3 linked regions of the Myxococcus hansupus genome follow. Each later gene encodes a partner of the first gene's protein in a complex. Links are inferred from orthologs where the notes say so. Each region holds a gene or a part of one and is shown on either strand. Other genes may lie near its edges.

Evidence for each region.
Region 2: the proteins of accD (region 1) and A176_RS13815 are in contact, whole or in part, in a solved structure (PDB 8UXZ), measured with the Escherichia coli proteins. The link is inferred for Myxococcus hansupus from one-to-one orthologs.
Region 3: the proteins of accD (region 1) and accB are in contact, whole or in part, in a solved structure (PDB 8UXZ), measured with the Escherichia coli proteins. The link is inferred for Myxococcus hansupus from one-to-one orthologs.

The regions. Positions count from the first base shown.
Region 1 is NZ_CP012109.1:5,410,298-5,420,025, forward strand. Bases 1-2,858 are described here. They hold accD (acetyl-CoA carboxylase, carboxyltransferase subunit beta), read right to left. Parts: upstream 1,927-2,858; coding sequence 1,075-1,926; downstream 1-1,074. Other genes in these bases: A176_RS20855 (bifunctional folylpolyglutamate synthase/dihydrofolate synthase), read right to left, coding at 1-1,003; A176_RS20865 (MBL fold metallo-hydrolase), read right to left, coding at 1,989-2,744; A176_RS20870 (Crp/Fnr family transcriptional regulator), read right to left, coding at 2,746-2,858. Also shown: more of A176_RS20870, read right to left, coding at 2,859-3,396; purM (phosphoribosylformylglycinamidine cyclo-ligase), read left to right, coding at 3,517-4,554; purN (phosphoribosylglycinamide formyltransferase), read left to right, coding at 4,551-5,225; A176_RS20885 (2-thiouracil desulfurase family protein), read left to right, coding at 5,222-5,767; A176_RS20890 (enoyl-CoA hydratase/isomerase family protein), read right to left, coding at 5,776-6,858; A176_RS20895 (HAD family hydrolase), read left to right, coding at 6,940-7,629; A176_RS20900 (NAD(P)-binding protein), read left to right, coding at 7,705-9,234; rpmB (50S ribosomal protein L28), read left to right, coding at 9,337-9,528.
Region 2 is NZ_CP012109.1:3,545,343-3,555,178, forward strand. Bases 3,835-6,800 are described here. They hold A176_RS13815 (acetyl-CoA carboxylase carboxyltransferase subunit alpha), read left to right. Parts: upstream 3,835-4,816; coding sequence 4,817-5,785; downstream 5,786-6,800. Other genes in these bases: A176_RS13810 (tetratricopeptide repeat protein), read right to left, coding at 4,036-4,722; hisC (histidinol-phosphate transaminase), read left to right, coding at 5,809-6,800. Outside these bases: enhancer binding protein Nla6, read left to right, coding at 1-1,198; A176_RS13800 (ArsA family ATPase), read left to right, coding at 1,467-3,431; A176_RS13805 (hypothetical protein), read left to right, coding at 3,509-3,778; more of hisC, read left to right, coding at 6,801-6,900; cmk ((d)CMP kinase), read left to right, coding at 6,897-7,589; A176_RS13830 (lytic transglycosylase domain-containing protein), read right to left, coding at 7,586-9,721. UniProt on the Escherichia coli protein: Component of the acetyl coenzyme A carboxylase (ACC) complex. First, biotin carboxylase catalyzes the carboxylation of biotin on its carrier protein (BCCP) and then the CO(2) group is transferred by the carboxyltransferase to acetyl-CoA to form malonyl-CoA.
Region 3 is NZ_CP012109.1:1,337,497-1,347,328, forward strand. Bases 3,635-6,596 are described here. They hold accB (acetyl-CoA carboxylase biotin carboxyl carrier protein), read left to right. Parts: upstream 3,635-4,795; coding sequence 4,796-5,398; downstream 5,399-6,596. Other genes in these bases: A176_RS05535 (roadblock/LC7 domain-containing protein), read left to right, coding at 3,677-4,039; efp (elongation factor P), read left to right, coding at 4,175-4,753; accC (acetyl-CoA carboxylase biotin carboxylase subunit), read left to right, coding at 5,472-6,596. Also shown: A176_RS05520 (pilus assembly protein PilP), read left to right, coding at 1-155; A176_RS05525 (type IV pilus secretin PilQ), read left to right, coding at 213-2,927; A176_RS05530 (hypothetical protein), read left to right, coding at 2,965-3,618; more of accC, read left to right, coding at 6,597-6,857; type IV pili formation protein SgmX, read left to right, coding at 7,047-9,832. UniProt on the Escherichia coli protein: This protein is a component of the acetyl coenzyme A carboxylase complex; first, biotin carboxylase catalyzes the carboxylation of the carrier protein and then the transcarboxylase transfers the carboxyl group to form malonyl-CoA.

The sequences.
Region 1 (9,728 bases):
GCACGGAGGCACACTCGGGGAAGAGCGCTCGCATCATCGGTCCCCGGTCCTTGTCCCCCACCACGCCGAAGACGAGGTGGAGGCGACGTCCCGGGTAGAGGTCCTTCAGCGACGCGAGGAGCACCTCCACGCCCGCCGGGTTGTGGGCACCGTCGAGCAACACGACAGGGCCCTGCCCCACCTCTTCCAGGCGTCCCGGCCAACACGCGGACGCCAGCCCCGCCCGCGCGGCCTCCGGCGGCACGGTGATGCGGCGCTCCTGCAAAGCCTCCAGGCAAGCGAGCGCCACCGCCGCGTTCTGCCGCTGGTGCGAGCCCCGCAGCGCCAGGGACAGCCCCTCCAGGCGCCACGACGTCCCTTGGTACGACAGGCCGCCGTCCGCTTGACGTTCGGCGAAGAAGTCACGGCCTTCGAGCCGCACGGGCGCGCCCACCGCCTCCGCCTTGCGGAGGATGGCCTCCAGGGCCTCCGGGGCCTGCTGCCGCGCCACGACACAGGGCACGCCGGGCTTGAGGATGCCCGCCTTCTCCCCGGCGATGGCCGTCAGCGTGTCGCCCAGGTAGTCCATGTGGTCGAAGGACACGGGCGTGATCGCCGTCACCACCGGGCTCGCGGCGGTAGTGGCATCCAGCCGGCCCCCCAAGCCCGTCTCCAGCACGGCGACATCCACGCGGACCTGGGCGAAGTGCCACAGGGCCACCACGGTGCCGAACTCGAAGTACGTCATGGGCTCGGACACCGCGCTGGGGTAGCGCTCCAGCACCTCCAGGATGCGCAGCCCGAAGTCCGCGTCGGAGATGTCCTCGCTGTCCACGCGGATGCGCTCGTTGACGCGCACCAGGTGCGGGGACGTGTAGAGGCCCACGCGGTGCCCGGCGGCGTGCAGCGCGGCCGCCGTCATGGCACAGGTGCTGCCCTTCCCGTTCGTCCCCGCGACGTGGAGCGCCGGGTACTGGCGCTCCGGGTGGCCCAGGGCGGCCAAGGCCTCCTGGACGCGCTCCAACCCCAGCTTGATGCCCGAGGGGTTGAGCTTCGAGAAGAAGGCCAGCGCCTCTTCCGGTGTCCGGGGCGCGCTCAGCCGAGCAGCCCCAGAATCTGCCCCAGCTTCGTCCGCAGGTCCTTGCGGTGGACGATGCTGTCGATCATCCCGTGGTCCAGCAGGAACTCCGAGCGCTGGAAGCCCTCCGGCAGCTTCTGGCGGATGGTCTGCTCGATGACGCGCGGACCGGCGAAGCCGATGAGCGCCTTGGGCTCGGCGAGGATGATGTCGCCCAGCCACGAGAAGGACGCGGCGACGCCGCCCGTCGTCGGGTTGAGCAGCACGGAGATGTACGGCCGCGTGCCGGTGCGGAAGCGGGCGATGGCCGCGGACGTCTTGGCCATCTGCATGAGGGAGAAGATGCCCTCCTGCATGCGCGCGCCACCCGACGCGGAGAAGACGATGGCGGAGCACTTCAGCTCGTGCGCGCGCTCGAAGACGCGGGCCACCTTCTCGCCCACCACCGAGCCCATGGAGCCACCCATGAACTCGAAGACGAAGCAGCCCACCGACACCTGGTGGCCCTGGATGCGGCCCACGCCGGAGATGAACGCGTCCGGCTCGCCCAGGTTCTTCCGCGTGGACTTGAGGCGGTCCTTGTACTTCTTGGAGTCACTGAACCCGAGCGGGTCTTGCGGCTCCAGCTCCTTGTCGAACTCCTCGAAGCTGTCGGGGTCCAGCATCGCGACCAGCCGCGCGCGCGCCGCCCAGTAGTGGTGGTGCTCGCAGTGCGGACACACCATCCAGTTCTTCTCCAGCTCCTGGCGGTAGATGATCTCGTCGCAGGACTCGCACTTCGCCCACAGGCCCTCCATGCGGGACGGGCGGGGCTCGGCTTGCGGTTCGGTGTCGACGGCGATGCGCGGCTTCTTCGAGAACCAGGCCATGAGGTGCGCGGGGTTAATCCGACGGCAGAAAGTCGTCAACCCCTCCGTGTGGCGCGCCGCGTCTAGAACTCGAAGGCGTCGTTCAGCTCCAGGACCTCCACCGGCAGCTCGGCCAGCTCCTTCTTGAGCTGCGTCACGAACGCCGGCTTGAGGTGGTACAGCAGCACCGACGCGCCGTTGCGCTCGAACTTCTGGAGTTCCAAGCCCAGCGTGTGAGGCGTGAGGTGGCCCGAGATGTCGGCCAGGGACTGCAGCTTGTTGGGGAAGGACGTCTCCAGCAGCAGCGCCTTGAGGTTCTTCGTCTCGTTGAGCGCCTTCCACAGCTTGTCGGTGGGCCCGGTGTCGCCGCTCATCGCCAGAGCGCTCTTGCCGTTGGAGATGATGAAGCCGCACGACTCCACGGGGTGGCTCACCGGCACGCTGCGCACGGTGTAGGGCCCCACCTGGAAGGTGCTCCCGGCGCGGAACGTCTTGATCTGCAGCACGGGCTGGCGCTTGGTCGGGATGCGGGTGAAGTCCGGCCACAGCGCGTTGTTGAACATGTTCTCGCGCAGGGCCTTGGCGCACTCGCGCGAGGCGTGGATGGTGACCGGGGTCTCCCGCCGGCCAATGACCAGGTCCGCCATCAGCGGCAGGTCCTTCACGTGGTCGAAGTGGCTGTGCCCCACGAGGACATGGTCCACGCGACACAGCTCCTCCAGCGACAACGTCCCCGTGAGCGCCCCCGCATCGAGCGCCAGCACGTCATCGACGAGGAAGCAGGTGCTCTTGCAATGGGGCAGCTCGCCGCCGTGGCAGCCGAGGACTCGCAGCTTCACGCTAGAGGTCTCCGAACTTCCACTTCATCTCCAGGTATTGGAGGAAGTCGTGCAGCTTGCCCGTGTCCGGCACGGTCATCCGGTCGCCATCCCGCTCGACCAGGCCCGTGCGCTCCAACCGGTCCAACATGGCGCGGACAGCGGGCTCGCCCACGCCAATCTGGCGCGGCAGCTCCCGCACCGGGAAATCAATCTCCACGCCGTCTTCCACCGGGCGGCCCCGGCCCTGGCAGGCCTGGAGGATCTGATGCACCACCCGGCTGGCCGGATCATTGTGCAGCAGGTTTTCGATCTGGGCGTCCGCCTCGGAGAGGCGCTCGGCCAGCTTCTTGATCATCCGGACCGCGATTTCGGCGTTGCCGCGGATCATCCCCTCGAACGTCTTGGGGTCGATGACCAGCAGCCGCGCATCCTCGTTGACAGTGGCGGAAGCATTGCGGGGCTTGTTGGAGATGATGGCCATCTCCCCGAAGAATTCTCCGGGGCCCAGCACGGCAAGGACCTTTTCCACATCCCGGACTCGCTTGGAGATGGCCACCCGTCCTGCCTGGATGACGAACATCTCCTTGCCGGCCTCTCCCTCGCGGAAGAGCTCGGTGCCCTGGGGGAACTCCTTGCCGAAACGTTGAAAGAGGGTTTCCTCGGCGCCCATCCTGCAAAGGAGTCAATCAGCCCACACTCGCCCGGTCAAATTCCCTTTTCTGTGCGCGACGGTGGGACAGGCGCCACGCCACGCGAGACACCGGCGCGGTGGCCGGGTAGAAGGCCGCCCGTGGGAACGACCTACAAGCAGTCCGGAGTGGATATCGAGGCCGGCGACGCGTTCGTCGAGCGCATCAAGCCCCATGCCGCACGCACCCTGCGCCCCGAGGTCATTGGCGGCGTCGGCGGGTTCGGCGGTCTGTTCGCCTTGCCACCTGGCAAGTACAAGGAGCCGGTGCTGGTGGCCGGCACGGACGGCGTGGGCACCAAGCTGAAGGTGGCCTTCGCCGCCGGACGCCATGGCACGGTGGGCATCGACCTGGTGGCCATGTCGGTGAACGACATCCTCACCTGTGGCGCCGAGCCGCTCTTCTTCCTCGACTACTTCGCCACGGGCCGGCTGGAAGTCGACGATGCCGCCGAGGTGGTGAAGGGCATCGCACAGGGCTGCGAGCAGGCAGGCTGCGCGCTGCTGGGCGGCGAGACGGCGGAGATGCCGGGCTTCTACGCGCGAGGCGAGTACGACCTGGCGGGCTTCTGCGTCGGCGTGGTGGAGCGGTCGGCCATCATCGACGGCAAGAGCGCGCAGCCGGGTGACGCGCTCATCGGGCTCCCCTCCTCTGGCCTGCACAGCAACGGCTATTCGCTGGCGCGCAAGGTGCTGCTGGACGACGGCAAGCTGGCCCTGGACTCGACGCCCGAGGGCCTGGACCGGCCGCTCGCGGACGCGCTGCTGGAGCCCACGCGCATCTATGTGAAGGACGTGCTGGCGCTGCTCCAGGCGGTGAAGGTGAAGGGCCTGGCGCACATCACCGGCAGCGGCATCCCGGGCAACCTGCCCCGCTGCCTGCCGGACGGCACGCGCGCGGTGCTGAGCGAGAAGACGTGGCCCAAGCCGCCCATCTTCGACCTCATCGCGAAGCTCGGTGGCGTGGACCGGGACGAGATGTTCAGCACGTTCAACATGGGCCTGGGGCTCATCCTGGTCGTGGCGAAGGACGACGTCGCCCAGGCACTGGGTGTCCTGAGTGGCCGGGGCGTGCAGGCGTTCGAGGTGGGCCGGGTGGAGGCGGGACAGGGCGAGGCCACGGCGGTCGTCGAGCCATGAGCAGCGCGCGGGTCCGCCTGGGCGTGTTGGTGTCGGGCAGCGGGAGCAATCTGCAAGCGCTGCTGGATGCCTGCGCGCGGGAGGACTTCCCCGCGGAGGTCGCCTGCGTGGTGTCCAACGTGCCCACCGCCTTCGCGCTGGAGCGGGCGCGCAAGGCGGGCGTGCCGGCCGTGGTGGTGGACCACAAGGCGCATGCGACGAAGGCGGACTTCGAGCAGGCCCTGCGCGAGGCGCTGCGCGCGGCGAACGTGGAATGGGTGTGCCTTGCGGGGTTCATGCGCCTGTTGAGCGCGGATTTCCTGGGCCACTACGCGGGACGGGTGCTGAACATCCACCCGTCCCTGCTCCCCGCGTTCCCCGGGCTGAATGCCCAGAGGCAGGCGCTGGAGCGCGGGGTGAAGGTCGCGGGCTGCACCGTGCACTTCGTCGATGCGGGCACGGACACCGGGCCCATCATCGCGCAGGCGGCCGTGCCGGTGCTCCCGGATGATGACGAGAAGGCGCTGGGCTCGCGGATCCTCGCGGAGGAGCACCGGCTCTATCCGCTGGCCGTGCGGCTCGCGGTGACGGGCAAGGTGACGCTGGATGGGGTGCGTACCCGCGTGGAGGCACCCGCCACCGTGGGCGAGCTGGCGCTGCGCAGCCCCGGCGCCACGGTCGAGCCCCGGTGAGCGAGAAGGAGCAAGGCCCGGGAGCGTTGCACGCGACGTCCCATGAAGGCGAAACCGCCCCGTCCTCGCGGGAGCAGCGCACCGCCGCGCTTCAAGGCGCGCCGGTGGTCCTGGTCAGCGCGTGCCTGCTGGGCGAAGCCTGCCGCTACGACGGCCGCTCACAGCGCTCCGAGCGCGTCCTCGCGGCGCTCGCGGACAAGGACATCGTGCCCATCTGCCCCGAAGTGGCTTCGGGCCTACCAGTCCCACGGCCTCCCGTGGACCTGTGCGGCGGCACCGGCGTGGACGTCTGGGCCGGGCGGGCCACCGCCGTGGAGCGGGCCGAGGGCGTTGACCGGACCGAGGCGTTCCAGCGTGGCGCCTGCCTCGCGTTCGACGCGGCCCGCAGGTTCGGGGCGACGGTAGCGCTGCTGAAGGAAAAGAGCCCTTCGTGCGGCAGCCAGCGCGTCTACGAGTCCGGCCAGCTCCGCGCGGGCGAAGGCATCACCACCGCGCTCCTTCGCGAGCACGGCGTCACCGTCCTCAGCGACGAAGATTTGTAACCACGCCCCTACCCGCGCGCGGGCAACGTCCACCCGTCCCCGGGCAGCGGCGCGAAGAGCGTCTCCACCACCTCGTCGGTGACCTCCGCCAACGTGGTCGGCTTCCAGTGCGGCTTGTTGTCCTTGTCCACGAGCACCGAACGGATGCCCTCGCGGAAGTCCGGCCGCGCCGTCATCGTCTGGCTGAGCCGGTACTCCACGTTGGCCATCTCATCGTAATCCCGCGTGCGCCCCATCCGGAGCTGGCGCAGCGTCACCTTGAGGCTCGTCGGGCACATGCGCAGCAGCGTGCCCCACGTCTCCTGGGCCCAGGGCGTGCCCTCCACCTCCAGGGCCTGCTGGATGTCGTCCACGCGCTCCGCGGCGAAGCACCGGTCGATGGCGGCGTGCTGCACGCTCAGCGGGGACGTCCCGGCGTCCGCGTGGAAGCCCGCGAGCACCGCGTCCACCACCGAGCTCGCCGCGCCGCTGCCCCAGGGCGCGGACACCAGCGCCTCCAACACGGAATCCAGCCGCGCGGACTCCACGTTGTGCGTGCCGTAGCCCAACCACATCGCGTCCGCCGCGTTGCACCGGGCCCCCGTGAGGCCCAGGTACGTCCCCGACTCACCCGGGAAGCGCGGCAGGAACCAGCCACCGCCCACATCCGGGAACAGCCCCAGCGCCGTCTCCGGCATGGCCAGGATCAGCTTCTCCGTGACGACCCGGTGCGTCCCATGCATCGACAGCCCGAGCCCACCGCCCATGCAGACACCGTCCACCAGGGAGACGTACGGCTTGCCGAAGTGGTGGATGCGGTGGTTCAGCGCGTACTCCGCGCGGAAGAACTCACGCGACACCCGCCCTTTTTCGTCGGCGGAGGCGTCTCCCACCGACAGCGCCACCGCGCGCACATCCCCACCCGCGCAGAAGGCCCGTCCGCCAGCGCCCCGGATGACGACCGCCTGGATGGCCGGATCCGCCGCCCAGGCGTCGAGCGCCGGGTGCAGCGTGCGACACATGCCCAGGTTCAGCGCGTTCAGCGCCTTGGGCCGGTTCAAGGTCACCACGCCTACCGCGCCACGCGTCTCGAGCAGGAGGTCGTCACTCATGCCGTGGGGGATATCAGGCGACCAGCCCCTTGGGTGGATTCATTGGCCCACGGTGTCGCCAGACGCGCTATGGCTCGGGCCATGACCTCCGCACTGTCTCCCCTGCGAGCCGTCGTCTTCGACATGGACGGCACCCTCGTCGACAACATGCGCTTCCACAACGAAGCGTGGGTCTCGTTCGCCCGGAAGCTCGGCCTGCCACTGACCGCCGAGGACTTCCAGAGCCGTTACGCCGGCAAGAAGAACGAGGAGATCATCCCGGAGCTGCTCGGCCGCCCGGTCGCCCCGGACGAGGTGGAGCGCATCGCCGAGGAGAAGGAGAGCCACTACCGCACCCTCTACCGGCCCCACCTCCAGCTCCACCGGGGCGCGGAGGCGTTCATCCAGCGCCTGCGTGACGCCCGCTGCCCCGCGGCCATCGCCACCGCGGCGCCCCAGGGCAACCGCGAGCTGGTGCTGGATGGGCTCGGCATCCGGTCGCTGTTCGCCAGCATCGTCGGCGCCGAACAGGTGGCGCGGGGCAAGCCCGCCCCCGACATCTTCCTGGCCGCCGCGAAGGCGCTGGGCGTGGAGCCCACCGCGTGCCTCGCCTTCGAGGACGCGGTGCTGGGTGTCATGTCCGCGCGCGAGGCCGGCATGACGGTGGTGGGTTTGACCACCGGCGCCCCCGAGGCCGACCTCCGTCAGGCCGGCGCGCACTGGGTTCTCCAGGACTTCACCACGCTGCCTCCAGAGCTGGAGCAGCGGCTCTTCGGCGCCGCCGCGCGCTGAAGCCGCCCCGGGCGCGCACGGCCCGTGGTGAAAAGGGCGCCAGCGGCGGGCACGTTGTGTAGTGTTGCCCGCCTCATGGCGACGTCCTCTGCCAAGCTCAAGCTTCCCGCCGGGCCGTCCCGGCATGTCTACGACGTCATCGTGCTCGGCAGTCAGTTGGGCGGTGCGCTCGCGGCGGCCCTCCTGGCGAAGCGCAACCACCGCGTGCTGCTGGTGGAGCACGACGGCATGGGGCCCGGTTACGAGCACGGTGGCTACGTGCTCCCCTACGCCCCCTTCGTCTCCCCGCCCCTCAAGGCCATGCCCGCCGTCGAGGAGGCCCTCACCGAGCTGGGCATCACCGGCCTGGTGCAACGCGCGCTGCGGCCCCATGCGCCAGAGCTCCAGCTCCTCATGCCCCGCGGCCGCCTGGACCTCCACGGCGACGCGACCCGCCGCAAGGCGGAGGTGGCGCGAGAGCTGGGCGACGAGGGCCCGTCCCTGCTGGGCGCCCTGAGCGGCGCCGCCGCGCAGCACGAATCCAGCGATGCCTTCTTCAAGGCGGGCCCCGCCCTGCCCCCGGACGGGTTCTTCGAGGGCTGGGGCCTGAAGAAGCTCATCCGGGCCCACCCGGGCCTGGACACGCCGCCCCAGCTCACCGGCGACGCCCCGGCCGTGTCATTGGTTCGCGGCCTGCTGCCCTTCGTCAGCCACCTGGAGCGCCCCGAGTCCGCGCTCGCGCAGTCGCGCGCCATGTCCCAGGTCCTCGCGGCCCCGTCCTTCTTCACGGGCGGGCATGAAGGGCTGCGAGAGATGCTCGCCCGCCGGGTGGCGGAGCTGGGAGGCGACGTGCTCGGCCGCGACAACCCCGCGGGGTTCATCGTGGAGGAGCTGGCCTTCGACGGCAGCAAGTTCGCGGGCATGAAGCTGATGCGCTCGGACACCGTGTACCGCGCGGCCTGCCTGGTGGCGGCGACGGACGCGGGCGCGCTGCGGCGGCTGGTGAACGACAAGAAGCACCACCGCGGCCTGCTGGAGCACCTGGATCAGTCGAACACCAAGTCCCTCCTCTTCAGCGTCAACTGGGTGGTTCCGGAGTCCGCGTTGCCACGGGGCCTGGGCGAGCTGGCGCTGCTGGACACGGGCGACGCGGAGCTGGGGCCGCTGCTGATCCAGGTCCACCCCGCGCGCGCGGCGCAGACCCAGGGCGGCAAGGAGGCCAAGGCCACGGAGGGCATGCGCGTGGTGTGCGCGGGCGCCTTCGTGCCGGCCTCCGCGAGGGATTTGGGCGAAGAGCACCTCCAGGGGCTGGCCACGCGCATCGACGAGCACCTGGACGCGCTGATGCCCTTCACCGCGCAGCACCGCCTGCTGCGCTCCGCGCCCTACCTGGACGCGGGCGGCGTGCGGGGCAGCCGGCTGATGCCACATCCCCTGTTCAGCTTCGAGTCGGAAGCCTTCCTCGGCGTCACGGGTTTGACCCAGCGCACGCCGGCGAAGAACATCCTGCTCGCCAGCAGGGAAGTCCTTCCCGGTCTCGGGCTGGAAGGCGAGCTGCTCGCGGGCATCCGGGCCGCACGGCTGGTGCAAGACATGTTGAAGAAGAAGGATCCGCTCAAGGGCTGATCCTGGATCTAAGGCTGGATTTCCGGGCCGTTCTCTGGCAGGTTCCGCCGCTCTTTTAATCGGCAGGCGTCCAACGCCCCAGTTTTCAAGGAGTTAGAGGTCATGGCGTGGAAGTGTGACATCTGTGGCAAGCGTCCGCTGGTCGGCAACAACGTCAGCCACGCGAACAACAAGACGAAGAAGCGGACCCTGCCGAATCTCCAGAAGGTTCGGGCCAGTGTGCAGGGCAGCACCCAGCGCGTTCTCGCGTGCACCCGCTGCATCAAGGCGGGCAAGGTGACGAAGGCCGCTTGAGGTCCTCACGCTCGAGGGTGGGTCCGTAGCGCGTCTCAACCCCCGCCACGGCCCCCCCTACCGAGCGGCTTTATCCCGTGCATCCGCCGCATCGCTGCTTTCGGGCAGCGCGGTGCTTTGCCGGTCGCATGACATGCAGGCCGCCATCCGTGCGGTTCGTGCCGTCATTCCCTTTATGGGAAACGGTATGTTCCGTGGCG
Region 2 (9,836 bases), 1.9 Mb from region 1 along the record:
CGACGCCGCCGTGGAGTCCATCCGCGAGGGCGCCTACGACTTCATCGTCAAGCCGCTGGACACCGCGCGGCTCAAGGTCTGCATCGACCGGGCGCTGGAGAAGAAGGAGACGCTGCGCGAGGTGCAGACGCTGCGGCGGCGGCTGAAGCAGCTCGGCTCGTCGGACCTGATTGCCCAGTCCGCGGGCATGCGCAAGGTCATCGAGCTGGTGGAGAAGGTGGCCCCCTCCAAGGCCAGCGTGTCCATCAGCGGCGAGTCCGGCACGGGCAAGGAGGTCGTGTCCCGCGCGGTGCACAACCTGTCCTTGCGCCGCGACAAGCCCTTCATCGCCATCAACTGCGCGTCCATCCCCGCGACGCTCATCGAGTCCGAGCTCTTCGGCCACGAGCGCGGCGCCTTCACCGGCGCGGATCAGCGCCGGCCCGGCGTGTTCGAGATGGCGCACGGCGGCACGCTCTTCCTGGACGAGCTGGGTGAAATCCCCATCGAGCTGCAGGCCAAGCTGCTGCGCGTGCTGGAAGAGGGGCGGCTGCGGCGGCTGGGCGGCAAGGTGGAGATCGAGGTGGATGTGCGCGTGCTGTGCGCCACCAACCGCGACCTCAAGCAGGAGATCAAGAACGGCCGCTTCCGCGAGGACCTCTACTTCCGCCTCAACGTCTTCCAGATCCACCTGCCGCCGCTGCGCGAGCGCCGCGACGACGTGCCCATCCTGGTGCAGCACTTCGTGGACAAGTTCCGCGGGGACTCCGGCAAGCGCGTCAGCGGGGTGCACCCGGAGGCGATGGAGGTCCTGAAGAACTACGACTGGCCGGGCAACATCCGCGAGCTGCGCAACGCCGTGGAGCGCGCCGTCATCCTGTGCGACGGCGAGCTGATCACCCGCGAGCACCTGCCGCCCGACATGGCCGGCAAGAGCCCGGAGCGGCACACGTTCCGGCTGCCTTTCGGGCTGAGCCTGGACGCGGTGGAGCGCGAGTACATCCTGGGCAGCCTCCAGCGGAACGGGAACAACAAGGCCCGCACCGCCGAGGTGCTGGGGGTGAGCGAGAAGACGCTCTACAACAAGCTCAACCGCTACGCGGCCGAGGCGCGCGCCCAGCAGCAGGGCCCCACGGGCGGCGGCGGAGGCCCCCTCGGGGGCCAGGGAAGCGATGGCGCGATGGGTGCCATGGGCGCCAACTCGTTCGTCATCCGCTGACCTCACAGGTAGGAATCCCCTCCGGATTCCGAGGCCTTGGCCAGGCTCGGAGGGGACGCCCGTCCAGGCGGCGACCCCGCCGCGAAACCCCCGTCAATTCTTGACTTTTGACCTCTGGACGGGGGATTCTTGGGGTGTCTCCCACCCACAGGGAGTGCCCGGGCGTACATGTCCACGCCTCGGGCAACTCCGGCGCCGTTGCATCAACTCGGCCGTGCAGGAGTGTGCATCGGGTGCCGCGGGGGGGCACAAGGAAGGCCACAACGCAATGAGCGACGCGCGAGTACTTCACTTCTTCGGCGGCAAGGGCGGGGTAGGTAAGACGACGCTCGCGGCAGCATATGCCTTGAGGCTGTCGGAAGACGCGCCCAAGGAGCGCGTGCTGCTCGTGTCGTTGGATCCGGTCCGCTCCCTGTCGGACCTGGTGAAGAAGAAGCTCGCGGCCAAGCCCACCAAGCTCGTCCCCGGCAAGGGTGATGGCGGTGTCTACGGCCTGGAAGTGGAGTCGGCGGCGCTGATGAAGCCCTTCCTGGCGTCCTACCTGCCAGCGCTGGCGAAGGCGGCGGCCAAGGGCACGCACGTCACGGAAGAAGACCTGGGCAAGCTGTATCAGCAGGCGGTGCCGGGGCTGGAGGAACTGGTGGCGCTCTTCCACGTGGTGGATCTGCTGGAGGATGACTCTTTCGATCGCATCGTCGTCGACGCGGCGCCCACCAGCCACACGCTGCGCCTGTTCGACCTGCCGGTGAGCCTGCGCAAGTTCCTGGGCCTGGTGAAGGCGGGCGGTGACAAGACGGAAGCGCCGGTGAAGAAGGGCAAGAAGGCCGCGGAGCCCGCGGCGCCCGGCGTGCTGGAGCAGGTGGGGCAGAAGGCGGAGAAGCTGCTGGCGCTGCTGAAGGACGCCACGCGCACGGCCTTCCACCTGGTGGCGCTGGCGGAGCCGGTGCCGGAGGCGCAGACGCGCATGCTCTTCACCCAGCTTCGCGAGCGCGGGCTGCCGGTGACGGAGATCGTCGTCAACCAGATCGAGGACAAGCTCGGCTGTCCCGCCTGTCAGGGCCGGCGCGGCCTGCAGGCGCCCCACGTCCGCAAGTTCCAGGCGCTGGACAAGACGGTGCCGGTGAACCTGCTGGGCCGGCGCGAGGTGGCCCCGCGCGGGCTGGACGGCCTGGCGCTGTTCGCCAAGGCGTGGGCCGGTGGCAAGGAGACGAAGGCGCTGGAGTTCGCCGCGGCCGAGGGGCCTCCGGCGCTGGTGCGCGCGCCGTCCATGCCGCCCATCGCCGCGCCGCCGCTGCCGCCCACGCGGCTGATCTTCTTCGTGGGGCAGGGGGGCGTGGGCAAGAGCTCGTGCGCCGCCGCCGCCGCGGTGACGCTGACGGAGAAGGAGGGGCCGGTGCTCCTCATCTCCACGGATCCGTCGCACTCGCTGTCGGACGTGCTGCAGAGCCGCCTGACGGACACCGAGACGCAGGTGAAGGGCACCAAGGGCCTGTACGCTCGCGAGCTGGACATCGCCGGCTGGTTCAACGCCCTGCGCAAGCGGCTGAAGGAGAAGGCGGAGAAGGCCTTCGAGGGCGCGCCGCGCTCGGGCAACGACGTGCCGTCGGACCTGCTCTACCTGCGCAACCTGCTGGAGTGCGCGCCGCCGGGCATCGACGAGCTGGCCGCGCTGTCCTGCCTCACGGACGCGCTGGTGCAGGAGCGCTTCAAGCGCATCGTGGTGGATTCGTCGCCGGTGGTGATGTCCGTCCGCGTGGTGGAGCTGGCGGAGACGGCCAAGGCGTGGCTGGGCGCGCTGCACACGGTGATCAACAAGCACCGCGCCAAGGGCCTGGGCGAGCTGGCGGATGACCTCGCCGCGATGATCAAGCACGTGAAGCGCTTCGAGGACGCGCTGGCCACCCCGAGCGAGGCGCGCTTCGTCGTCGTCACGCGCGGCGAGGACCTGGCGGCGGCCCGCACGGAGCGGCTGGTGGAGTACCTCAAGGAGAAGAAGCTCCCGGTGGAGCGGGTGCTCGTCAACCGCGTGGGCCCCAAGTCCACCTGCGAGAAGTGCGAGAACCGCCGCAAGCTGGAGCTGAACGCGGCCAAGGCCATTGAGAAGAAGCTGGGCCTGCCCGTCACCATGGCGCCGGCGCTCGGCCGTCACCCGGCCGGTCTGCGCGAGCTGAAGGCCTTCCGCACCGCGTGGTACGCGCTGTCGCCGCCCGCCGCGAAAATCAAGGCAGCCTGAGGTTCCTGGAAGTCCCTGGAGATAGAGTGGTGAGCGCCCTTGCTCACCCGCTGTCTCCCGGGAGTTCCATGTCCTCGATGCGCATCCGTTCCCTGGTTCTGGCTTCGCTGCCCGCGCTGTTCCTGATGGCCTGTGGTGGCGAGCCCGTCGCCGAGTCGCCCGCCCCGGAGGCCGAGGGCGCCGTGACGGCGTCCATCGAGCCGCCCGTGTCCTGTTACGACCAGTGCTACCAGTTCCTGGCGGTGTGCCCGCAGCAGTGCCAGGCGTCGTACTCCGTCTGCTACGACCTCACGCTCGAATGCTACGACTCGTGCGGCCGGGGCGTGGGGCCGTGGCTGCCGTGCTGAGCTGACACGGCACCTCCTGCCGGGCCCAAGCCGCCCGGCGGGAGCCGTCCTGTCCGTTGTCACGAAGAAGTGGGGGCCGCCGCCGCACCGCCTCCCGCCCAGTTACCGCACCCGAAAATCGTCCCTGCCCACCCGCCCCCGCGAGCACCATGACGACGCGCATCATGGGTGCCAAGCGTACCTGTGGGGCCCTATCTGAAAACGAGCGTGGGCCGGGCCGGGACTGATGGCTGGCGGGCATGGCGGCCTTGGCGCGCTCAGGCTTCGCATTCCGAAGGTGCGTCGGTGAACGTCTCCCAGCCTGGAAACGTGAGCGCGCCCGTCTCCGTCAGGGTGCCCTTCGTGGGTGGGCGGCCTTCCAGGCGCAGGTCCACCTGACGGCCGCTCACCGTGTAGCGGCCTCGCACTTGCCTCTCACGCGGCGTTCCCTCCGCGTCCACCTCCTTGACCCGGAGGGTGGCCCTGCCGCCGGGCTCGAAGCGAAGCCGTTGCAGGGTGCCGTAGACGCCCACGCCGGGGCCGAACCAGGACACGGCGCGCAAGAGCAAGGGCACGTCCTGTTCACGCGCCGGGTCACGGCCCAGCAGCTTCTGCCAACCCAGGGTGTCGCGGATGGGCTCGAAGTCGGCGTCCTCCCGGGCCCGCGTCAGGCGCCGGGCGTCCAGCGCCACCGCTCGCGTGAGGTGTTCAACAATCACGTCCCGGTGGGCGCTGTATTCGCAGACCTTTCCCTGCTTGCGGAGCACGCCCAGGGTGGCCGCCAGGTTGTAGTGGGCCAGCGCGTAGTCCGGGGACGCCTTGGAGGCCTCCTGGAAGCGCTCCAGGGCCTCTGGGTAGCGTCCCGCCTGGTAGAGCCGGAATCCCTGGGTGTTCAATTGGCGGGCGCCAGGCGTGCTGGCGGCGCCCGAGAGGGCCAGGAGGAGCAGGGGCAGGGCCGGGTGCATGTGCCTCCAGACGGGCGGGACGCCTGGGAATTCGGTGGGGTGCGTAACCGCTTGCGCGTTGAAAGCCGCCTTACCCTGGTGCTAGTTCCGCGCCATGGCAACCGGTACCAGCTATGTGCTCGAGTTCGAGCGCCCCCTCATCGAGCTGGAAAAGAAGATCGACGAGCTCAAGGTTCTCTCCACCAGCGGCACGGTGGACTTCTCGTCGGAGATCTCCAAGCTCGAGAAGAAGGCGAAGAAGCTCCAGTCGGAGATCTTCAGCGACCTGTCGCGGTGGCAGGTGGTGCAGATGTCCCGGCACCCGAACCGCCCCTACTTCCTGGACTACGTCCACCACCTCTTCACCGACTTCGTCGAGCTGTGCGGCGACCGGCACTTCGGCGAGGACCCGTCCATCGTCGGCGGCTTCGCGCGCTTCGACGGCAAGCCGGTGATGGTGATGGGCCACCAGAAGGGCCGCAACACCAAGGAGAACATGGCGCGCAACTTCGGCATGCCCCGCCCGGAGGGCTACCGCAAGGCCCGCCGTCTCATGGAGCTGGCCGAGCGCTTCGAGAAGCCCATCCTCACCTTCGTCGACACGCCGGGCGCGTACCCGGGCATCGGCGCGGAGGAGCGCGGGCAGGCCGAGGCCATCGCCGTCAACCTGGAGGTCATGAGCCGGCTGCGCGTGCCCATCATCTCCACGGTGGTGGGCGAGGGTGGCTCCGGCGGCGCGCTGGCCATTGGCGTGGGCAACCGCGTGCTGATGCTCCAGAACAGCGTCTACTCCGTCATCTCGCCGGAGGGCTGCGCCTCCATCCTCTTCCGTGACGCCTCCAAGGCGGACAAGGCCGCGGACGCGATGCGGCTCACGGCGAAGGACCTGCTGGAGATGAAGATCATCGACGAGGCCATCCCCGAGCCCGCCGGTGGCGCGCACCGCGACGCGGCGAAGATGGCCGAGGCGCTGGGCAAGACGCTGCGCAAGCACCTGGGGCAGCTCGCCGAGCTGTCACCCGATGAACTGGTGCAGGACCGGTACGCGAAGTTCCGCGCGCTCGGTGTGTTCTCCGGACGCTGAATTCACGTACAGGGCCCTTCACCATGCGACCGCTCGTTCCTTCCCACGTCGAGACCCTCAAGCCGTACGTGCCCGGCAAGCCCATTGAAGAGACGGAGCGCGAGTTCGGGCTGAAGGGCGTCATCAAGCTGGCCTCGAACGAGAATCCGCTGGGCCCCTCGCCGCGCGCGGTGGAGGCCATGCGGAACGCGTCTGGCGCGACGCACCTGTACCCGGACGCCACGTCCTTCCACCTGGTGCGCAAGGTGGCCGCGCACGTGGGCGTGAAGCCGGAGCAGGTGGTGCTGGGCAGCGGCTCCAACGAGCTCATCGAGCTGCTCATCCGCACCTTCACCTCGCCGGAGGACGAAATCCTCCTGTGCCAGGGCTCCTTCTCCGCGTACCGCATCTCCGCGCAGGCCCATGGGCGGCCCTTCGTGGAGGTGCCCATGCGCGAGGGCTACCAGTACGACCTGGACGCCATGGCGAAGGCCCTCACGCCGCGCACGCGGATGGTGTTCCTGGCCAACCCGGACAACCCCACGGGCACCGCGTTCGGCCGCGAGGCGTTGAAGGCCTTCCTGGCGAAGGTGCCGCCCGAAGTGCTGGTGGTGCACGACGAGGCCTATTTCGAGTTCGTCGACTGGCCGGAGTACGGCAGCGCGGTGGAGCTGCTCGGTCAGCACCCGAACCTGGTGGCGCTGCGCACCTTCAGCAAGATTCACGGGCTGGCGGGCGTGCGCCTGGGCTACGGCATCATGGATGCGCGGCTGGCGGCGTATCTGCACCGTACACGCATGCCCTTCAACCTGACGGTGCTCGCGCAGGCGGCGGGCATGGCGGCCCTGGACGACACCGAGCACGTGCGGCGCACGCGCGAGGTCAACCAGGCGGGCCTGCGTTACTTCGCCGCGGAGCTGCCGAAGCTGGGCGGCACGCTCACGCACAGCCACGCCAACTTCGTGTTCGTGGACTTCGGCCGCCCGTCGGTGGCGCTCTACGAGCAGCTCTTGCGCAAGGGCGTCATCGTCCGTCCCTTCGCGGGGCAGGGCTTCGCCCATCACGTGCGCATCTCCGTGGGGACGCCGGCGGAGAACGCGCGGTGCGTCCAGGTGCTGAAGGAGATCCTCTCGTGAGCGTCCGGCCCTTCATCGTCGCCATTGATGGCCCCGCGGGCGCGGGCAAGTCCTCGGTGTCCAAGCTGCTGGCGCGCCGGCTGGGGTTCTCGCTGGTGGACACCGGCGCCATCTACCGGTGCGTGGCGCTGATGGCCCGCCGCGAGGGCATCGCCTTCGACGACGACGCGGCGCTCGAGGACTTGCTGGCCCGCGTCCACATCCACTTCCAGGTGGTGGGCGAGGAGAACCACGTGTTCCTCGGCGACCAGGACGTGTCCGGCGAGATTCGCACGCCGGAGAACTCCATGGCGGCGTCGCAGGTGTCCAGCCGCCCGGTGGTGCGCGCGGGCCTGCTGCAGCTCCAGCGGCGCTTGGCGCTGGAGTCGGAGAAGGGCGCCATCCTGGAGGGCCGGGACATTGGCACCGTGGTGTTCCCGGACGCGGACGCCAAGTTCTTCCTCGGGGCCAGCCCCGAGGTGCGGGCCCGGCGCCGGTACGAGGAGCTGTTCCAGAAGGGCGTGGAGAGCTCGCTGGAAGAGGTGCTCGCGGACCAGATGAAGCGGGACCGCGACGACTCCGCGCGCGCCGTGGCGCCGTTGAAGGCGGCCGAAGACGCCCTCCACGTGGACTCCAGCAGCACCCCGCTGTCCGAGGTGGTGCATGGCCTGGAGTCCGAAATCCTGCGCCGCATGGCGCGCCGCGCCTAGAAGCTGACGCCTTCCTTCGTGGGCGCGGGCACCACCAACTGGAGCTGGGGCGCGCCCGCGCCGTCGCCGTAGAACGCGTGGTAGAGGAACAGGTCCGCCACCACCTGCTTCACGTAGCCGCGCGTCTCCCGGAAGGGGATGGTCTCCACGAAGAGGTCCAGCGGCAGCGAACCGCGCTCCTGGGCCCACTTCGCCGCCGAGCTGGGGCCCGCGTTGTAGGCCGCCGCCGCGAGCACCGGGTGCCCGAAGCGCTCCATCAGCCGTGACAGGTACCAGGCGCCGTAGCGGATGTTGCGCTCGGGCGAGAAGAGGTCCGCGGGCGCGGGGACGGGCTCGGCCAGCTTCTCCGCGATGGCGTTCGCCGTCTTGGGGATGATCTGCATCAGCCCGCGCGCGTCGGCGACGCTCATCACCTCCGGCCGGAAGGCGCTCTCCCGCCGCATGATGGCCCACACCAGATGGGGGTCCACCTGGTGCTGCGTCGCCGCGCCCTCCACGGCGGTGGCGAACGCACGCGGGTAGAAGGCCGCGAGCGCGTCCGGCTCACGCGCGCCGAAGGCCCGGCCCCACAGGTGGCGCGCCGCCACGGCGTACGCGTGACCGTATTCGCCCAGGCCCAGGAGCGCGTGCGCGAAGGGCAGGGCCTGGTCCGCGGAGCGAAGGCGTCCGGCATGTGCTTCGACCTCGTCCGCCGCGTCCCGGAACAGGCCCGCGCGCGTCAGCTCCACGGCCAGCTCCAGCTCCGGCGGGCGCGTCGGCTTCAGCAGCTTCGGGGGCTGTGGAAAGTGCGCGGGCGGCTTCAGGCCCAGCGACTTGAGTCGCTCGTTCGCCATCAGCGCGTAGAAGGACGCCGGCGCCGACGTGATGACCGCCGTGTACGCGGGGCCCAGCGTGTCCTGCCTGGCGCCCTCCAACTCGCGGCTGCGCGCCATCCAGTAGCGCGCCTGCGGGCCCATGTTGCTCTTGGGATAGGCCGCCAGGAAGGACTCCAGCGCGTCGCGCGCCTTCGCGTATTCCTCCAGCCGCAGGTGCGCCAGCGCGCGGAACCACATGCCTTCGTCCCGCCGCCGCGACTTGGGATACCGGGATTCGAAGGACGAAAAAGCCTTCACCGCGTCCGCGAAGCGGCCCGACTGCAGGTCCAGCCAGCCCGCGAAGAACGCGCCTTCGTCACCCGCGGCCTGGGAGGGGTACTTCTGGTCCAGCGCGGCCATCAGCGCGCGGGCCTTGTCGTTGTTGTCGGAGCGCAGCGCGCGCCGCGCCACCAGCAGGTCCGCCTGCGCGGCCGTGGCCGCGGGCCCCTTCCGTGCCAGCGCGAGCGCCTTGTCGGCCTCCGCCGACTGCCCCAACGCGAAGTAGGCCCGTGCGCGCAGCAACGCGACCCGGGCCGCCTGCGCCTTGTCGAGCTTCACGCCGTCCAGCGCCGCCAGCTCGTCGAGCGCTCGCTGCGTCGCGCCCGCGTCCAGGAGCCGGTCGGCCCGGGTGGTGCGCTCCGTGAAGCCCAGCTTCACGGGGGGCGTGCTCGTCTTCGTGAGCCACGCCATGGCCTCTTCGCCATACGGATGGGTGGGGAAGCGCAGCGCCACCGTCATCAGGTCCGCGCGCTGGCCCGTGGCGTTCCCCGAGGCGCCGCGCGCCTGGGCCCGCTGGTAGAGCAGCTCCACCGTGGGCGACGCGTTCGCGGCGGCCTCCAGCACCTTCGCCGCGTCCTTCGCCTTGCCTGCCTTCAGCAGCGACTCACCGAGCCGCGCGCGAGCGCGGGAGGCCAGCACCGCGGGCGGGTTCGACGCGAGCACGCGCTCGAAGTCCTTGGCGGCGCCCGCCGCGTCATCCGCATAGAAGCGGGCCTGCCCCAGGTAGAAGGCGTGGTAGGGGGCGAGCAGCGGCGGCGCGGGCCAGGCGGCCAGGAGCTCCCTGGCTTCGGCGGCCTGCCCATCCGACAAGGTGAGCGTCGCCGCCAGCAGCGCCAGGCGGCCCGTGTCCTCGCACTTCTTCGCGACGCACGCCGTCAACTCCGCGCGAGCGAGGGCCGCCGCGTCGGGCTTGTGGAGGCGCACGGCGTCCAGCGCCGTGGGGGATTGTCCCAGCGACACCCCCGCAACCACCCCCGCAACCCACCCACTCCAACTCATGTGGTCTTCCTTTCACGACGCGGCTTTGCGGCCTGCCAACGAGACGGACTCACCGATCATTCCCCTTGCACTTTGGGGAGGGTGGTTTGACAGCGGGCGCGACAAGTCCTAGATC
Region 3 (9,832 bases), 4.1 Mb from region 1 along the record:
AGGTGACGCAGATCCTTCGTGATTCCGTCACGGTGACCGAGGTGTTTTCGGGCAATGGCGAAATCATCAAGAACCCGGTGATGCTGCAACTGAAGCCCGATGCAAAGCAGGACCCCGCCTACAACATGATGACGGGCAAGAACTACGGGGAGTAGCGCCCTCTGAGGCGCTCCCGCGGGCGGTGGCCCGCTTCCAACTTGTTGAGGGGACGCATGCTCGAGGAGAGCGCTGTGACGAGGGGCAAGTGGATGTTGGCGGCCGCGTGGGCGGTCGCTTTGATGGGTGCCAGAGTGGAAGCCGCCGAGCTGAACACGCTGCGGGGACTGAATGTCTCCCGCACAGGTTCAGGCGCTCAGGTGGTGGTGACCGGAACCCGGCCACCCACTTTTACCGTGTTTCGTCTGAGCGGACCGGAGCGACTGGTGGTCGACCTCTCGTCGGCCGACGCGACGGGGATCAAAGGGCACCACGACGGTTCCGGACCCGTTTCGGGGGTCGTGGCGTCGCAGTTCTCCGACGAACGCGCAAGCGTGGGTCGAGTGCTGCTGGCGCTGGACAAGGCCTCCCAATACGATGTCCGCGCGGATGGAAACCGCGTGGTCATCTCCGTCGATGGGGTCGCGGCGCAAGCGGCTCCCTCGGTGACCGCGTCAACGACGCGGGACGCCGTTGGCGGCGCGAGCGCGGTACCTCCGACGGCCCAGGCGGTTGCCTCTGCGGCGCCGGTACGGGAAGCGCCGAAGAAGGCCGAGCCCGAGGCGGCCCCGAAGGCGGCACTCCCTGAGAACGTGGTCGCCGCGGAAGCGGACGAGCGCGAAGTCGCGAATCCTGCCCAGCGAATCACGGGCATGTCGTTCGCTGGGGACACGCTGCGCATTCGGGCCGATGGCGATATCGCGCGCTATGAGGTGTTGGAACTCGCGGATCCCCCGCGCCTCGCCGTGGATTTGTTTGGGGTCGGCCTGGCGGCGCGTGCGCCTCGGGTGAACTCCGGAGCCCTGCGAGAAATTCGCGTGGGTGCGCATTCCGACAAGGTCCGGTTGGTCCTCGACGTTCGTGGTCAGATGCCCGCGTATCGTGTGGATCGCTCCCGCGATGGCTTGGAAGTGGTCCTGGCCGGCGCGGTCGCGCGCAAGGCGCCTCCCGCCGCTGAGCCCAAGGCCACCGTGGCGGTTGTCGCCGAGAACGAGCCGCTGCGTCCCGCGCAAGTCAAGGAGGACCCTGCCTCCACCGTCGAGGTGAAGGACATCCGGTTCGAAGAGAGCGAGGACGGCGGGCGCCTGGTGATGAAGCTCACGGGCGCGGCCTCATGGAAGGTCGACCGGCCGGATCCACGGAGCGCGGTCCTCACGTTGGACGATGTGCGTCTGCCCAAGAACCTGGAGCGGAGCCTCGACACCAGCGCCTTGGAAACGCCGGTGAAGATGATCAGCGCCTTTAGCGTGCCGGGCGAGGGGCGCAAGGTGCGCCTGGTGGTGGCCGCGGATGGCGCCATCGAGGAGAAGCTGTCTCAGAAGGCCGGCACGTTGTCCTGGCATCTCGCGGTGAAGGGCGTGAAGACGGAGTCGGTGGCTGTCGCGGCTCGTACGGCGGGATTCACCACCGAGGCCCCCGCCTATGCCGCGGAAGGTGCTCCGCAGCAGGCCCGGTACCGTGGCAAGCGGGTGTCCTTCGAGTTCAAGGACATCGATATCCAGAACCTGCTTCGCGTCATCGCGGAGATCTCCAAGAAGAACATCGTGGTCGCGGATGATGTCGGCGGCAAGGTGACCATCCGGCTGCGCAATGTTCCCTGGGACCAAGCCCTGGACCTGGTGCTTCGCACGAAGGCGTTGGGCAAGGAGGAGTTCGGCAACATCATCCGGATTGCTCCTCTGAAGACGCTTGAGGAAGAGGCTCGGCTGCGCCAGGAGCGGAAGAAGTCGCTCCAGCAGCAGGAAGACCTGATGGTCAACCTCGTGCCGGTGAACTACGCCGTCGCAGCCGAAATGGCAGCACGGGTGAAGGACGTGCTGAGCGAGCGTGGGTCGGTGACGGTGGACCAGCGCACCAACGTCCTCATCATCAAGGATGTTCGCTCCAACACGGAGCGAGCGCGCTCGTTGGTGCGGAGCCTGGATACCCAGACGCCGCAGGTGTTGATCGAGAGCCGTATCGTCGAGGCGAATACGACGTTCAGCCGCTCTCTGGGCGTTCAGTGGGGTGGGCAGGCTCGGGCGGGCCCGTCCACGGGTAATGCGACGGGTTTGATCTTCCCCAACAACTTCGCGGTCACGGGTGGTGTGCCGGGCCCCGGCGTTGGTGTCTCGGGTACTCCTAACTTCGCTGTGAACCTGCCGGTCGGCGTTGGGCAAGGTATCGGTGGTGCCATGGGGTTCACGTTCGGGTCCGCAGGCGGAGCGCTTCAGCTCAATCTGCGACTGTCGGCTGCGGAGAACGAGGGCACGGTCAAGACCATTTCCGCGCCGAAGGTGACGACGCTGGACAACAACACGGCACGCATCAGCCAGGGCGTTTCCATTCCCTTCAGCCAGACGTCGGCTCAAGGCGTGAACACCACCTTCGTTGAAGCGCGTCTGTCCCTCGAGGTGACGCCGCACATCACGCAGGATGGCAGCGTCTTGATGTCCATCAACGCCGCCAACAACCAGCCGGATCCCTCCAGCACGGGCGCCAACGGGCAGCCTTCCATTCAGCGCAAGGAGGCCAACACCCAGGTCCTCGTGAAGGATGGGGACACGACGGTGATTGGTGGCATCTACGTTCGCCGGGGAGCCACCCAGACCAACTCGGTGCCGTTCCTGTCGCGGATCCCGGTGCTGGGCTTCCTGTTCAAGAACAACGTCGAAAGCGATGCGCGGCAGGAGCTGCTCATCTTCATTACTCCCCGCATCCTCAACCGGCAGACCATCGCGCAGACGCTGTAGGGGTCTTTCGCATCCTTACGCTGGAGAGCGTTCGCCTATGAAAAACATGTATCTCGCGGTGGCCCTGGGGTTGGCCTTGACAGGGTGTGTCGACAACGTCCCAAGCCTGCAGGTGTCCAACGCGTTCGTCCCAACGGCTCAATGCACCGTGAACGCCTCGGGGCCCGCCAGTCCTGGTGGTTCGCTCGATCTGTCGACTTCGAGCCGATACCTCGTGGGGCTCGCTGTTCGAAACACCTTGACCTCAGAAGAGGTTGTTGCAGGCGGCAACCCAATCACGGGTGGTGATCAGAGCGCCATCTACATCACGGACATCGAGCTGAACTACGAGGTGGTTGGGACTGGGCCCAGCCTGACGAGCGATGTCTACCAGAGCCACATCGTGTTGCCTGGGAACGTGACAACCAACAGCTCGCTCATCGTGGATCTCCTGGGCGGCAACGCTCGTGAGGCACTCCTCAGCTACCTGGGCACTGGGGATTCGGTGACGGTCCTCGTGCGGATGAAGCTGCTTGGCAAGTTCGTCAGCGGTGGCAAGACGGAGTCCAACGAGATCTCCTACCCCATCCAGTTCTTCCGGTCCGGCTTCACCTGTCCGACGGGAACGACCCTGCTGTCCACCGGACCCTGCGGCGGTCCGGGTGGTCAGGACAGTTACGCGCCCTCGTGCACGGATCCTGACGACGCGTAGCCTCACCCCGCCGGGGCCCTTGACCGGGCCCCGGCCGCTTTTCTAAGAGCCTCTGCCCATGTCCTTTCGCACGCACCTCGAGTCGGTGGTCAACCAGGTCGATGGAGCCCTCGCGTGCAGCGTGATGGGCTTTGATGGCATCTCCGTCGACACCTTCCAGAAGGACGAGAGCGCGGAGCTGGACCTCAACGTCGCGTGGGTCGAGTACGCCAACCTCCTCACGCAGCTCCGGAACGCCGCGGAGACCCTCAAGACGGGGACCGTGAGCGAGGTCAGCGTGAACAGTGAGAAGGTGCTGACCATCATGCGGCTGGTGTCGCCCGAGTACTTCCTGGTGCTCGCGATGCACGCCGACGGCAACTACGGCAAGGGCCGTTATGTTCTGCGCGTCACGGCACCCAAGGTGCGCGCCGAACTCTAGCCGCGCCCCCTGACAAGCAGTCATCCAGCCGACGCTTCAGGCGCTGCTTTCCCCTTCCCATCGAAGGGGGCATGGGCTAGACACCCCGGACTTTTCAAGCTTTCGCAGCTGCGAGTCTGTAAGGAGTCGGTCCCCATGGCCGGTGTTATCGATACGTCCGAGTTCCGCAAGGGTCTGAAGATCGAAATCGACGGTGAGCCTTTCGAAATCGCCGATTTCCAGCACGTCAAGCCCGGCAAGGGTTCCGCGTTCGTGCGCACCACGATCCGCAGCCTGATCACCGGTCGCGTGCTGCAGCCCACGCTGAAGTCCGGTGAGAAGGTGGGCAAGCCCGACATCGAGGAGAAGGACATGCAGTACCTGTATGTCCAGGGCGAGGAGTTCTACTTCATGGACACCCGCAACTACGAGCAGACCTTCCTCGGTGAGAAGGTGCTCGGAGAGGCGAAGAACTTCCTGAAGGAGAACATCAACGTCAGTGTCCTCTTCTACAATGGCAAGGCCATTGGCGTGACGCTGCCGAACTCCGTGGACCTCAAGGTCACCCAGTGTGACCCGGGCATCCGCGGCGACACCGTCTCTGGCGCGCTGAAGCCCGCCGTCCTGGAGACCGGCTACTCCGTCAACGTCCCGCTCTTCATCGAAGAGGGCGACGTGCTGAAGATCGACACGCGTGACGGTAAGTACCTCACGCGCGTGGCCACCCGGGGCTAGGTTCGTAGCGGTCGCGACACTGGAGGGAAGGGGACTCGAGTTATGGCAACGAAGCGCAAGACAACCCGAGCGCAGACGCCCGCACGGACGGAGGCCGCTCCGCGCGCCGCCGCCGACACGGGTGGCACGTCGCTGGACGTGGATGCCCTGCGGCAGATCGTGGAGATTCTCGAGTCCTCGGACGTGACGAGGCTGGTCTGGAAGCGCGGTGAAGAGAAGCTCTTCATCCGCCGCGGCCAGGGCCCCGAGACGACCATCGTCCACCATGCCGCGCCGCCGCCTGTCGCCGCCAGCGCCGGGGTGGAGTACGCCGCCCCGGCTCCCGCGCCGCGCGCTGCTGCTCCCGCGCCCGTCGCGGCTCCCGCGGCCCCGGCTCCCGCCGCTGAGAAGCCGGCCGAGAAGCCCGGCCACCCGGTGACCAGCCCCTTCGTGGGGACGTTCTACCGGACCCCGGCGCCGGACCAGCCGGCCTTCGTGGATGTGGGCTCCCTGGTGAAGAAGGGCCAGGTGCTCTGCATCATCGAAGCGATGAAGCTGATGAACGAGATCGAGTCCGAGGTCTCCGGCCGCGTGGCGGAGATCCTCGTGGAGAACGGCCGCCCGGTGGAGTTCGGGCAGGCGCTGTTCCGCATCGAAGTGGCCTGAGAATGAGGCTCGCGCGCCGCCCGTGTTTCGCGGGCGCGCCGCTCCTCAAGACGGCCCTGACGGAGACACCCACGTGTTCAAGAAGGTGCTGATCGCCAACCGCGGGGAGATTGCCCTGCGGGTCATCCGCGCCTGCCGGGAGTTGGGCATCGCCACGGTCGCGGTGCACTCCACGGCGGACGCCAACGCGCTCCATGTCCGCTTCGCAGACGAGGCGGTGTGCATCGGCCCGCCGGCGTCCAAGGAGAGCTACCTCAACGTCCCGCAGTTGCTGTCCGCCGCGGAAATCACCCGCGCGGACGCCATCCACCCGGGCTACGGCTTCCTGTCGGAGAACGCCGAGTTCGCGGAGGTCTGCGAGAACTGCAAGATTCGCTTCATTGGTCCCCGGCCGGAGATGCTCCGGATGATGGGCAACAAGGTGCGCGCCCGTCAGGCCGCGCGCGAGGCCGGGCTCCCGCTCCTGCCCGGCAGCCCCGGCACCGTGAACAACCCGCGCGAGGCGGAGGCCTTCGCCCGCGAGATTGGCTTCCCCGTCATCCTCAAGGCGGCCGCGGGTGGCGGCGGCAAGGGCATGAAGATCGTCCGCGAGCCGGGCGCGCTGGCGCAGGCCTTCGCCACGGCGCAGGCGGAGGCGGTGGCGTCGTTCTCCAACGGCGACCTCTACATCGAGCGCTACGTCGAGAAGCCGCGCCACATCGAAATCCAGATTGTCGCGGACGAGCACGGCAACATCGTGCACCTCAACGAGCGTGAGTGCTCGGTGCAGCGCCGGCACCAGAAGCTCATTGAAGAGAGCCCGTCGCCGGCGCTCACGCCGGAGCTGCGCAAGCGCATGGGCGAGGTGTCCGTCAACGCCATGCGCAAGCTCGCGTACAACAACGTGGGCACCATCGAGTACCTGCTCGACGAGCGCGGCGAGTTCTACTTCATGGAGATGAACACGCGCATCCAGGTGGAGCACCCGGTGACGGAGCTCGTCACGGGCGTGGACCTGGTGAGCGAGCAGATTCGCCTGGCCTACGGAGAACCCCTGCGCATCAAGCAGGAGGACGTCCAGATTCGCGGCCACGCCATCGAGTGCCGGGTGAACGCCGAGGACCCCATCACCTTCGCGCCCTGGCCGGGGAAGATTACCGGCTACAGCGTGCCGGGTGGTTACGGGGTGCGCGTGGACTCGGGGGCCTACGAGAACTACACGGTGCTGCCGTACTACGACAGCCTCCTGTCGAAGCTCATCGTGCACGCGGAGGACCGGGCCACGGCCATCCGCCGCATGCAGCGCGCCCTGGGCGAGTACGTCGTGGAAGGCATCCGCACGAACATCCCCTTCCACCGGGCCGCACTCGCGGAGGAGTCCTTCCAAGAGGGCAACTACGACACCCGGTTCGTGGAGCGGTTGTTGGCGAGCGAGACAGGCTCGCGTCGTTTGAAGAAGGCCGTCGAAGAGACGCCGTAGCGCCCATACACCTGGTGTGGATTCCCGCTTGTCGGGCCGCCACGCGAGCAGGTGATCCGGCCCCGGGGGGAGCCGGGCCGTTTCTTGACCCGCGTCGGAGCTTTCCGTTAGCCTCCGACACTCCCCCTTGCTGAGGATGGAAACCCGCGAAGTTCAAGGGGTTTCGGCCTGCTGGAAGCCCACCGCTCGATGGACAAGAACAAGATCATCGAAGCCGCCGCGAAGCTCGTCGCGAAGGGCGCCTACGACAAAGCCATCAAGGAGTACCAGAAGGTCCTGGAGGTCGACCCGAAGGACATCCGGGTCCTCCAGAAGATGGGGGAGCTGTACCAGAAGAAGAACGACAACCCTCAGGCGGCCCACTTCTTCACCAAGGTCGCGGAGAGCTACTCGTCCGACGGCTTCTTCCTGAAGGCCGTCGCGCTCTACAAGCAGGTCCTCAAGCTCAATCCGAACCTGCTTGAGGTGAACCTCAAGCTGGCGGAGCTTCACCAGCAGCTCGGACTGATGTCCGAGGCGATGGCGTACTTCCAGATCGTCGCCAACCACTACGACAAGGCGGGCGACACCAAGTCGTCGCTCGATACCTTGAAGAAGATGGTGGATCTCGACCCGGAGAACGTGGCGTCGAAGATCAAGCTGGCGGAGCTGTACGCGCGCGAGAACATGACGCGCGAAGCGGCGCAGGAGTTCAAGCGCGCCGCCGAGTACCTCAAGCGCAACAGCCGCGCCGACGACTGGCTCCGCGTGGCGGAGCGCCTGTCCGCGCTCGAACCGGACAACCTGCCGCTCTCGAAGGAGCTGGCGACGTCGTACTTGCAGCGCGGCGACCAGAAGCGCGCGCTGGCGAAGTTGCAGGTCTGCTTCAAGGCGGACGGTCGCGACGTCGAGACGCTCACGCTGCTCGCGCAGGCGTTCCAGGGCCTGGGGCAGACGTCGAAGACGGTCTCCGTCTACAAGGAGCTGGCCAAGATTCATCAGGAGCGCGGCCGGCTCACGGAGTCGGAAGCCGTCTGGACGCAGATTGAAGTGCTGGACCCGCAGGACCCGGATCTGCTCGCGCGTCGCGCGCCCGAGCCGGCTCCCGCTCCCGCCGCGCCTCAGCCCACCGCGGCCCCTCAGCCCGCGCCGCGCCCGGCGGCTCCGCAGCCCGCCGCCGCCGCGCCCGCGCCGGCCCCCGTGGCACCGCCTCCTCCCGCGGGGATGGGGCGCGAGCAGCTCTCCAAGCTGCTCACGGAGACGGACGTCTACGTCAAATACGGGCTCCACGACAAAGCGCTGGAGCACCTGCGCAAGGTGTTCTCCGTCGACCCGGAGAACCTCGACGCCCACGAGAAGGCGTATCAAATCTACGTCGCGTCCGGGAACATGGCGCAGGCGTCCGAGCAGCTCCTGAACGTGCTGCGCCTGTGCACGCGCTCGGCGGAGGTCCAGCGCGCGCAGCCGTACCTGGCCACCATCCTCCAGGAGAATCCCGCCCATCCCGAGGTACCGGCGTTCCTGTCCGTGCTGCGCACGGAGGGGCCCGTGGTCGCCGCGCCGTCGCCGGTGTCGATGGTGGAGTCGGTGGGCGAGGACGCCATCCTGGTGGACTCCAGCGACGACGAGATTCTCGTCGCGCCGCCGCCGGAAGACGCGCTCCTGCACCCGCCCGGTGACGAGCTGGCGCTGGCAACGTTGCCCTCGAGCGACTCGGACGAGGTCATCGAGGAGGACAGCGACTCCACCGTCATCAGCGAGGAGGCGCTCGTCGGCGAGGCCATCACCTCGGGTGAGTTCGAGGTGTACGGCTCCACCGAGCCGGAGGACCTGGCCGCCGCGTCGGTGGACGAGACGCTGGTGACGGATGACTCCGGCCTGGGCTTGTCGGACGAGCCCGGCCTGGGCTTCACCGACGATGAGCCGCTGGTGGCTTCCGGCGACGAGGACCTGGCCGGCGCCACGGCTTACTCGCTCGATGACGAGTCGCTGGTGGACGACGGCACGGCCACGTCCATGGAAGGCCTGTCGCTCGGTGACGAGGACGAGCCGCAGCCCACGCAGATGCACGCGCCCTCGCAGGCGCTGCTCGACGAGGCCTCTCCGGACACGCTTCAGCTCCCCACGTTCGACGACGAGGCGCCGCCTCCGTTGGGCATGGAGGATGTCCCCACGCGCGTGGGCGCCGCGCCGCTGACCGCCGCGGACCTGGACGAGGACCCGTTCGGTGGGCCCGCGCTGGGCGACCCGTTGGAGTTCGAGGAGCCGACCGCCTCGCACGCCATCGTCGTCGACGACGAGCCTGTCGTCGAAGAGCCCGCCGTGGAGGAGGCGGCGGACCTGGTCGCGGACGAGGAGCCCGAGCCGGTTTCGTACGAGGAGCCCGTCGCCTACGAAGAGCCGCTTTCGTACGAGGAGCCTGTCTCCTACGACGAGCCCGCTCCCGAGGCCGAAGCCGCGCCCGTCGCTGAAGCCGAGGCCGAAGCCGAAGCCGAGAGCGCACCCGACGAGGAGGAGCCCGCGGCCGAGGAGTGCGACGAGGCCTCGTTCTTCCTCGACCAGGGCCTGTTCGAGGAGGCGCGCGAAATCCTCGAGACGGTGATGATTGCCTTCCCGGGGCACGCGCGCGCATCCGAGCTGATGGAGCGGCTTGAGGCGGCGGAAGCCGGTGGGGCCGCCGAGGCCGGGCCCTCCGAGCCGGCGCACATCCCGTCCGTGCAGCCTGTCACGGACGCCTTGGACGACGAGCCCGCGGAAGCGACGACGGGCGAGCGCGACGCGTTCGACCTGGCGGCGGAGCTCGCGGGCGAAATCGACAACTTCGGCGACGACGCCGGGGCCACGCCGCTGCCCGCGGAGGAGGACTTCCAGTACTCGGTGGAGGAGGTCTTTTCCGAGTTCAAGAAGAGCCTGGCCAAGGTCGTGAAGCCCGAGGACGTGGACACGCACTACGACCTGGGCATCGCCTACAAGGAGATGGGGCTGCTGGACGACGC